Regions from separate parts of the Ensifer adhaerens genome, predicted to be linked through region 1. Evidence: predicted binding sites of a transcription regulator. Region 1 holds the regulator's gene; the other holds the start of a gene.

Region 1 (5,106 bases):
TGTCTAAGCGAAACGTCAGGTCATAGTCCTTGCCGATCTCGAGCGACTTCCAGTCGTCGCTGGCGAAGCTCATATAGAGTGGCGATTCGGAGCCCTTTGGATAAAACCCCAGGCGCAGCGTGACCCCGCCCTCGAACATCGACGTGATGAAACACGAGCCTTCCATCGACGTGTCGGAAGCAACGGTCCAGCCGCCGACTTCCTTCCACTTGATGATCTCGGCCTCTTCAGCCACGGCCGGCCCCGTCACCATCAGACAGCCCACCAACCCGAACAGCAATCTACGCATGCAAAGCCCCCGTTTGCGCGCATTTTGATAGGTCGCCGCGTGACTGTCGAGGGTGGGCGACCCGTACCCACGCAATATTTAGGAATATTCACCTCTCGTGCAGACCGATGCTCACGCCAGGGAATTACATGGCGAAGGGATCTTTCGACGACTTGGTCTGGCCGCCGCCCGCAAACGGGTCATTGTTCGGCGCATTACTGCCGGCGCCCGCAAAGGGATCGGCGGCCTTCCCCTGCCCGCCGTTCGGCATCAGCGCGTTCACGGCCTCCTGGCATTTGAACATCTCGCTGACGGCCTTCATCGAATCACGCAGACTGAGGCTCGCCACCACGCGCCCTTCGAACGCCAGCGCCAGCGTATTCTTGCGCACGAATTCGGTGAAGAAATCTGTATTGGAGAAATTGACGACCAGGGCCTTCGAACCCGTGAGGTCCACGCCGAACGCAACGGCCGGCCACTGGCGGCCGCGGTCGAGCTGCAAGGCGACGTCATACTCCCTTTGAGGCTCGATCGATTTCCAGGTAGCATTGCCGATCGAAAGAAACGCCAGGTTCGCCGATCCCCTTGGATAGAAGCCGATACGAAGGATCGCGCCGGCGTCATAGCTCGTCGCCGCGTAGCACGAGCCGCCCAAGGACGGATCGGAACCGACCGTCCAGGCATTGATCCGCTTCCAGATATTCGAACGACCTTCTTCAGCAGAGGCCGCTCCGGCCGCCGCCAACAGACCGAGAACCGCCAACGACAATCTATGCATGCAACCACCCCACTTTCCCCGCAAAGTTATCGTATTTTTGCAACCTGTCGAGACAGTGCAGCGCGATCACAACATGGATTTGTGCGCGCCGAAAGCGAGGACACGGACTGCTACAACCGATGCGATCGCAAGTCGGCCAATCGCGCCAGGATCGACGGGCCCTGCCGCCGCGCACCTCTGGCGCAAACCGGTCACAGCCTGAACTCAAAGACCTGTTGAACACGTGAGAGTGATCGCCAAGTTTGCTGGACTTCGGAACGAAAGCGCGGTTCACATCGTTAACCGCCCCGTAGTGCCACCCTTGCCTCAAAGTGGACGATCACCGTGCTTGCCGCCCTGCTTCTCGCTTCGATAGTCGCATCGCCTAACATGCCTGACGTCAAGCTCAGTGCCGCCACGGTCGATGAACTCCAGACGGACTTCGAAACCGCCGTCCCCTGCCACCAGATTGATGGACGCAACGTGTGGAAGGGTGCCATTGCGTTCTACATCCAGTCGTTCGTCTATGACGGCGACACGCCCGTCGCGACCGATGCGGCGGACGCGGTGCTTCCCGAAGACAACAGCGCAGAGACGGTGAAGGAATTCGAAGACGCCTGCGCCGCCACGCAGCCGGCCTGACCCTCGCCATCAGAACGCTCGCGATTCGCTCGACGCAGTCCAATACGGTCGTTTCCAACCACACAATCATCACCAAAACCCGCTTTGCTCCCGTAAAAGTGACCAACCGGCACGCGCAGTCCCGCCAATTGACTGAATTCACGGAATTTTAGGCACTTGCAGAACACATATGGAACAGATAGTGTCTGTTCTTGATTTGTTTCACGCCTTCTGGAGCGACGTGCCATGCTGACCCGCAAGCAACAGGAATTGCTTCTGTTCATTCACGAACGCATGAAGGAGTCGGGCGTCCCACCGTCATTCGATGAAATGAAGGATGCGCTCGACCTAGCGTCGAAGTCCGGCATCCACCGTCTGATTACCGCGCTCGAAGAACGCGGGTTCATTCGCCGTCTGCCGAACCGGGCCCGCGCGCTCGAGGTCATCAAGCTTCCGGAAGCCTACGCGTCCAGCCAGCAGCAGCCACGTCGCGGCTTCTCGCCGAGCGTGATCGAGGGAAGCCTCGGCAAGCCGGCGGCGGCAGCCCCTGCCGCACCACCGAAGCCGGCGCCGGTGGCCGAAAACACATCAGTTTCCGTGCCGGTCATGGGCCGCATCGCTGCCGGTGTGCCGATCTCGGCGATCCAGAACAACACGCACGACATCACCGTTCCGCTCGACATGATCGGCAACGGCGAACACTACGCCCTCGAAGTCAAGGGCGACTCGATGATCGAAGCCGGCATCTTCGACGGCGACACCGTGATCATCCGAAATGGCAATACCGCCAACCCCGGCGACATCATCGTGGCGCTCGTGGATGACGAGGAAGCGACGCTGAAGCGATTCCGACGCAAGGGCGCATCGATTGCGCTTGAGGCCGCAAACCCTGCCTACGAGACACGGATCTTCGGGCCTGATCGTGTGAAGATCCAGGGCAAGCTCGTTGGGCTGATCCGCCGCTACCACTGATCCCAGATAAAAATCTGGTACTCGGAAGAACCTCGCTGCCGCTTGCGGTAGCGAGGTTCTTCTTGTTCATCCGATAACGCGTCGCCTACTCGTGGATGGTGTATTCGCCGAGTTCGCAAAGGTCCTGCGTATCTTCGGTCGTATCGAGGCCCGAATCCTCTTCGAACTCGAAGCGCATGTCGTACTTGCAGACATCCCGGCCGTCAGCGATGGTGATTTCCATGTTCTCGCCGGGATTCAGAACCTGCCGGCCGAAAACATCGTCTTCCCACTCGTTGACGCCTACCGGCGACGTGTAGAAATTGGTCAGAACTGCACTTGTGTTGTTCTTCAGCTTGAAAACCAGGTCCTCTGCCCGCGCCTCGAATGTGGTCGCAGCAAAGAGGATTAACGCCGTCAGGACAAGTTTCGTCTTCATATAAGCCATTGCCTCCGTTTGATGATGACGGACGCTACCGATGCGGCTGATGTCAGCGGAGTCATCGTTCCCCCTCTACCGATTTCACCGAAGCGATAAGATCCGTACGGGGCTTAGAAGACGTGGCTTGTGCGGGCGTGTGGCATGCCTGAGCGAAAGCACCTACGCGTCGCAACCCGGAGTAAGCTGAGGAAGGTAATCGTTCCGACCTCTTCTTGAAGCATTGCTGCTCGCTGGGCAGGAGCAATCGGCCTTGCCGGACGTTCTGCCTGTGGAAAGCGCCCGAACCGCAAATTCGCTTTGTGCTTTTTCCGAAAATGCCTCTTGCGGATTTTCTGCAATCATTCTAAATCCCCGCCAACGCTCGGTTATCCGAGCCGTGAGGCCTCGTGGCGGAGTGGTGACGCAGAGGACTGCAAATCCTTGTACCCCGGTTCAATTCCGGGCGAGGCCTCCAAATACATTCACCAATATAATCAATATGTTGCAGTCGTCGCGAAGCGGAAAAAACACCGCTTCCGCGTAACGCTATGTTGCTGCGAGAATCCTTTGCTTTCCCTGCACTTCCACGAGGCGACGGCGGATCCACACGACATGAAATGCGACATGTTCAATGCGAACCCCGAGCCAGAAACCCGCTCACCAGCTGTAGGTGCTTGAACCCCGGTTCCCTTCGCGGCGCCGACAAACACGTCGCAGGTCACCATCTCTGCCGAAGGCTGTCATAGTGCCCTCAGGGCCGCCCTGTGAGCGTCCATAAGGGTCACGACGGGATCGGTCACGCTGCCACTCCATCACCTTCCGCAAGAAGCGCTCGCCCTTCACATCGATCTCGGCGAGCACGATTCCGACGACAACCTCCGCGATTTTTTCGAGGCTCAACAGGTACTCCTGATGCTGTCTGTCGTCCCTTAAGAGGCGCCTCCTTGCCGAATTGGGCGTGGCGCGGAAAGGGTTCCGAGACACCAAACCCGTCAAAGATCGCACAAATCCCTCGCCGGCGTATTTCGACATCGTCGCCAGCAAAACATAGTCGCGCTGCGGCTTAAGCGTGGGTTCCTTCCCGTCGCTGCGGCGGCACAGCATGGCGTCCACCTTCTGAATTAAGCAACTTCTAAAGTTACGCTTGAAGCCGCTCGCAACCGTGGCATTCTTACCGGCGATAGAGGGGAGGTATTTGGATGCTGAAGGGTAGAATGTTGCTCGCCGCCGACTACATCGGCAGGTTCGGTATCTGCGCGTATTTTACGATCGCGATGTTGCGGCGCATCGTTCACGCCGCGCAAATCGTAGCGAAAGACGAGTTGCAGTCGGCTGACGTCTTGGCGTTGACTTCAACCGCCGCCACCGTCCTATTCCTCGGAATGGTCTGCGTGGTAGCCATTACCCGCTTGCCGCCGATCAGAGCCGCCACCGGCTTCGAACCCTATTTGACTGCGATGGCAGGAACATTTCTTCTCGGCCTGATCGCATACTTGCCCGAGCCCGCCGATACAAGTTTGGCGCTCCAAATGGCCGGCACGGCTATGATCGTGGTCGGGATGGTTTCGTCAGCCGTCGTTCTTTTCTGGCTCGGTCGCGCCTTCAGCATCATGCCCGAGGCCCGGACCTTGATCACGGGCGGACCCTACTCGATTGTTCGCCACCCGCTCTATCTAACGGAAGAGATCGCCATGATCGGCTTGATCGTCCTCAATCTTTCGGTCTGGTCAGTACTTCTTGGGGGTGTCCAGTGGCTGCTGCAAATTCGCAGAATGATCAACGAGGAACGAGTATTGCAGACTGCGTTCCCCGGTTATCCTGCCTATGCGCTCGACGTCCCGCGCATTCTTCCATTCATGAACGCGGGTAAGCTGCGATCAGCACAGTGAAGCCAAGGTGGGATTTTCTCGTACTGATACCGGACGAACACGACGCCAGAGCCGTTGCCGCCAGAACCGGTTGAGGCGGCGGATCGGCGGGACAGGCGACGATCCAGTCAGGAGGCCATCATCACACCACTACCGCGTGAGCTGAGGCTTCCAAAAAACTCCACATTAGTGAAACGTGCTGCGGCAATGTCTTCCTTCG
Region 2 (5,106 bases), 860 kb from region 1:
GGTTGACCGAGTCCGGGCCGAGACGGCGGATCTTGTCCTTCTCGTAGTCTTCGAAGTTGCCTTCGAACCACTCGACCTGGCTGTCGCCTTCAAAGGCGAGGATGTGCGTTGCCAGGCGGTCGAGGAACATGCGGTCGTGGCTGATGATGACGGCGCAGCCGGCGAAGTTTTCGAGCGCCACTTCGAGTGCCGCCAGCGTCTCGGTGTCGAGGTCGTTGGTCGGTTCGTCGAGCAGCAGGACGTTGCCGCCGGCCTTCAGCATCTTGGCGAGGTGAACGCGGTTGCGCTGACCACCCGAGAGGTTGCCGACCTTCTGCTGCTGGTCGCCGCCCTTGAAGTTGAAGGTCGAGCAATAGGCGCGCGAGTTCATCTCGTGCTTGCCGAGCTTGATGACTTCGGCGCCGCCGGAGATTTCTTCCCAGACGGTCTTGTTGCCGTCGAGCGCGTCGCGGCTCTGGTCGACATAGCCGAGATGAACGGTCTCGCCGATGCGGATCGAGCCGCTGTCGGGCTGTTCCTGACCGGTGATCATGCGGAAGAGCGTCGTCTTACCGGCGCCGTTCGGGCCGATGATGCCGACGATGCCGCCCGGTGGCAGCTTCAGCGACAGGCCATCGATCAGCAGGCGATCGCCATAGCCCTTGGTGACGCCTTCCATCTCGATGACCACCTGGCCGAGACGTTCGCCAACCGGGATGATGATCTGCGCGTCGCCGGGACGCTGGTTTTCTGCCGCGTTGACCAGTTCGTCATAGGAACGGATACGCGCCTTGGACTTGGCCTGACGGGCCTTGGGGCTGGATGCGATCCACTCCTGTTCGCGGGCGATCGCCTTCTGGCGGGAAGCCTCTTCGCGGCCTTCCTGCTGCATGCGCTTGGCCTTGGCAACGAGATAGGCCGAGTAGTTGCCTTCGTAGGGAATGCTGCGGCCGCGGTCGAGCTCGAGGATCCAGCCGGTGACGTTGTCGAGGAAGTAGCGGTCGTGGGTGATCATCAGCACGGCGCCCGGATATTCGCGCAGGTGCTTTTCGAGCCAGGCGATCGTTTCGGCGTCGAGGTGGTTGGTCGGTTCGTCGAGCAGCAGCAGGTCCGGCTGCGACAGCAGCAGCTTGCAGAGCGCGACACGGCGTTTTTCACCGCCCGAGAGATTGGTCACTTCCGCGTCGCCCGGCGGGCAGCGCAGCGCTTCCATGGCCATTTCGACCTGGCTTTCCAGATCCCAGAGGTTCTGGCTGTCGATGATGTCCTGGAGCTTGGCCCCCTCTTCCGCCGTCTCGTCGGAATAGTTCATCATCAGTTCGTTGTAGCGGTCGACGATCGCCTTCTTCTTGGCAACGCCTTCCATGGCGTTTTCAAGCACGGTCTTCGTCGGGTCGAGCTGCGGCTCCTGCGGCAGATAGCCGACGGTCGCACCTTCGGCCACCCAGGCCTCGCCGGTGAATTCCTTGTCGAGGCCGGCCATGATGCGCAGCACCGTCGACTTACCGGCGCCGTTCGGGCCGAGGATACCGATCTTTGCATCCGGGTAGAACGACAGATGAACGTTCTCGAGAACCTTCTTCGCGCCGTAGGACTTATTAAGTCCGGCCATATGATAGATGAACTGACGTGCCATGAGGGAATGCTCCGCAGGGAAAGGAAATTTGCCCGCTATGTAGGCGAATTATAGGAAGGGGGCAATGAGCAAAGGCGTTCGCCCCGGCTTGTCCCCCCAACCTATCCCTTGCGGCTGCCCTGCATCGAAAGCGCTCTCGCGGCCGAAGTACGGTGTCTGCGAGGTCGGTCAGCTGCGCCCGGCCGTATCGGCAATACCCTTGGCGCATTTGAACTCGGTCGGCCCCGCCGCCTGGATCAGCGGCGCCAGGCTCGACGCCTTCAGGACGTCGCCGGTCAGCCCGATCGTCAGCCCGGTGATGACACTGCGGCCCTGAACCGTCTGGCAGCGCATGCGCACCCGATCCCCCGCACCAGCGCCGAAGCTCTGGTCAAAGGCCTGCTTGATCGTCGCCTCGTCGAGCTCGGAACCGATGCGCTGGCGAAACAATGCGCCGACCGCCGAGCGATTGAGCTCGTCCAGCATGCGCAGCTGCACCGAGAAATAGTCGTCGACTGAACCGCTCTGGCAAGTACCGCTCATCAGCCACTGGTGCCGGTCGAGCCCGGATTGAACCCCCGGCATGGCGGTGAGCAGTCGCGCTGCCGTGTCATCGGCCATGGCAAGCTTCGGCAGTTCGAGCCAGCTGCCCTTGCGGTCCTTCGCGCGCGCCTCGGCCGCTACCCCGCAATAGCTCTTGCGCAGAGGCCAAAGGCCGTGCAGCGAGAGGTTGGTCGCATCGAACCGCTCCGCCGTCTGGCTCTCGCATTCCTTGCGCTGCGGCCGCGTTTCGCAGAAACCCGGCTGCCAGCTCACCGCCAGAACGTACTCCGTGCGGCCGGCCGCGTCGTTGGCGGCTCCTTGATCCGACATTTCCTCGCCGGCAGCAAAGGCGGCCGGTGCCAGGAACAGCGCCAACGCCGCCAGCATTCCTGCCATCGGACCCGATATCGCCTTACAGAAACTAACCATGATATCCTCCTGCGGAAACAAAACAGGAACGAATATCGCTCAAAACGGGAAAAATGCAACTCTCAATTAAGATGAGCGCACATTCGCTTGTGACCTCATGCGCAACGAGCAACAAGCGACGATTGCCTTTGCCTTGCAAATCGATTTGATATCGGATTGGTCTGTCGTTGTAGCCGGGGGAAATCGTGTTCGGGCAGGTGAAGACACATCAAAGCCCGACCGGAGCCACTTTGACCTGGCGCCATTTCCCTGCGACCGCCGACGCCCGCGGCATCCTCCTCATCAGTCACGGACTTGCCGAACACTCAGGCCGCTACGCCCGCTTTGCCGAAGCCATGGCTGCGCACGGCTTCCATGTCTACGCCCACGACCATCGCGGCCACGGCGCGACGCGCGCGCCGGACGCGCCGCTCGGCATGTTTTCAAGCCGCGAGGGGCTCGACAAGGTCTTCGCCGATATAAGGGCCATTCGTGCAATCGCGACAGGCACCCATCCGGATCTGCCGGTCGTTCTCTTCGGCCATTCCATGGGCGGGCTGATTGCACTCAACGCCGCCGAGGCCGATCCCGCCCTCTATGACGCGCTCGCCGTCTGGAACTCCAATTTCCGTCCCGGTCTTGCCGGCCGCGGCGGCCAGGTCATTCTGAAGGTCGAGAAGGCACTGAAGGGTTCTGACGTGCCGAGCCCGCTCCTGACCAAGCTCACCTTCGGCATGTGGGGCGGCGCGATCAAGGATCGCAAGACCGATCTCGACTGGTTGTCGCGCGACGATGCCGAGGTGGCTAAATACGCCGCCGACCCGCTCTGCGGCTTCGATGCCACCGTCTCGCTCTGGCTCGATCTCTTCCGCCTATCCTTCGGCGGCGCCCGGCCCGACCGGCTGGCGCGGCTTCGGAAAGACCTGCCCATCCACCTCGTCGGCGGCAGCGCCGACCCGTCGACCGAGATGGGCAGTGCCGTTCGCTGGCTCGGCGCCAGGATGAAAGCCGCCGGCCTGAGCAGCGTCACCGTCACCGTCTATGACGGCATGCGCCACGAAACCCTGAATGAAATCGGCCGGGAACAGGCGACGGCAGACTTTGCCGCCTGGTGCCTGCGCGCCGTCGCAGGCAAGCGCTGACCGGAAATATCATGGCCGACATGTCCCTTCCCAAGATCGCCACGGACCACAACCGCATCTCCTTCGGACTGACTCTGATGGTGATTGCGGTGCTGCTTTCGCCGCTGATCGACATTTTTGCAAAGCTGGCGATCGCGACCGTGCCATCGGCCGAAATCACCGCCGTGCGCTTCGTGCTGCAGGTCGTCTTCATCCTGCCGATCGCGCTGGTGCGGGGCAGCCTCTTCGATCTCACCTGGCGCAAGACCGGTCTGCATGCGCTGCGCGGCGGCCTGCTCGTCGTGTCGATGCTCTCCTTCATCACCACGTTGAAGGTGATGGAGGTCGCCGATGCGATTGCGATCTTCTTCGTCGAGCCGATCATTTTGACGATCCTCGGCAGCATCTTCCTGAAGGAGACCATCGGCTGGCGGCGTTACACCGCCTGCGGCGTCGGCTTCTTCGGCGCGCTGCTCGTCATCCAGCCGAGCATGCAGGAAGTCGGGCCGATTGCGCTTCTGCCTATCGTCGCCGCCTTCGGCCTCGCCGTGTTCCTGCTTGTCACCCGCATGGTCGCGCAGAACGAAGACCCCTGGTCGATGCAGTTCCACGCCGGCGTCTGGGGCGCGCTCTTCTGTCTCGTGCTGCTTTATTTCGGCGAGGGCACCGGTTCCGGCATCCTCGATCCGGTCTGGCCGGAAGGCGTCACCTGGTATTACCTGCTTGGTGTCGGCGTCACCGCCACCATCTCCGGCGTGCTCGGCGTCTATGCGTATCGCGCCGCTCCGGCTTCGGTGCTGGCGCCACTGCAATATCTGGAAATCGTCTCGGCGACGATCTTCGGCTGGCTCGTCTTCGGCGATCTGCCCGACGCGCTGAAGTGGCTGGGCATCGCCATCATCATCGGCTCCGGCCTCTACATCATCTGGCGCGAGCGCCGCATTCACAAGGACACGAGCATCGCTCCGGTGTCGCCAGCCATCTGACAACAACACTCTGACTACAAAAGTAAAGACCATCGGGAGGAATATCATGAAAACTGGAGGCCAGCTCGTCGTCGACGCACTCGTCGCCAATGGCGTAAAACGTATCGCTTGCGTGCCGGGAGAAAGCTACCTGGCGGTGCTCGATGCGCTCTACGACACCGACATCGACGTGGTCGTCTGCCGCCAGGAAGGCGGCGCTGCGATGATGGCGGATGCCTGGGGTCGGCTGACCGGCGAGCCGGGCATCTGCATGGTAACCCGCGGCCCGGGCGCGACCAACGCTTCGGCCGGTCTCCATGTCGCAAGGCAGGACTCGATCCCGATGATCCTCTTCATCGGCCAGGTGCAGAGCGAGGCGCGCGAGCGCGAAGCCTTCCAGGAAATCGAATATCGCCGCGCCTTCACCGAGGTTGCCAAGTGGGTGGGCGAGATCGATGATCCCGCCCGCATTCCG

What was found. The regulator LexA, encoded in region 1, represses DNA repair genes until DNA is damaged. The targets are predictions, from matches to a motif close to TGTTCNNNNTGTGTTCNG.
Region 2: LAC81_RS11990 (ribonuclease T2) is a predicted target of LexA. The motif match lies at 2,580-2,597, and genes of this name have one in related genera.

What each region holds. Positions count from the first base shown of each region.
Region 1 is NZ_CP083349.1:1,574,904-1,580,009, reverse strand. It holds gene LAC81_RS07850 (hypothetical protein) at 1-289, opposite strand, end outside; gene LAC81_RS07845 (hypothetical protein) at 414-1,013, opposite strand; gene LAC81_RS07840 (hypothetical protein) at 1,416-1,667, shown strand; gene lexA (transcriptional repressor LexA) at 1,893-2,618, shown strand; gene LAC81_RS07830 (hypothetical protein) at 2,704-3,036, opposite strand; tRNA gene LAC81_RS07825 (tRNA-Cys) at 3,420-3,493, shown strand; gene LAC81_RS07820 (hypothetical protein) at 3,676-4,122, opposite strand; gene LAC81_RS07815 (methyltransferase family protein) at 4,218-4,907, shown strand.
Region 2 is NZ_CP083349.1:2,432,835-2,437,940, forward strand. It holds gene ettA (energy-dependent translational throttle protein EttA) at 1-1,615, opposite strand, end outside; gene LAC81_RS11990 (ribonuclease T2) at 1,784-2,566, opposite strand; gene LAC81_RS11995 (alpha/beta fold hydrolase) at 2,752-3,687, shown strand; gene LAC81_RS12000 (DMT family transporter) at 3,699-4,652, shown strand; gene LAC81_RS12005 (thiamine pyrophosphate-binding protein) at 4,699-5,106, shown strand, end outside.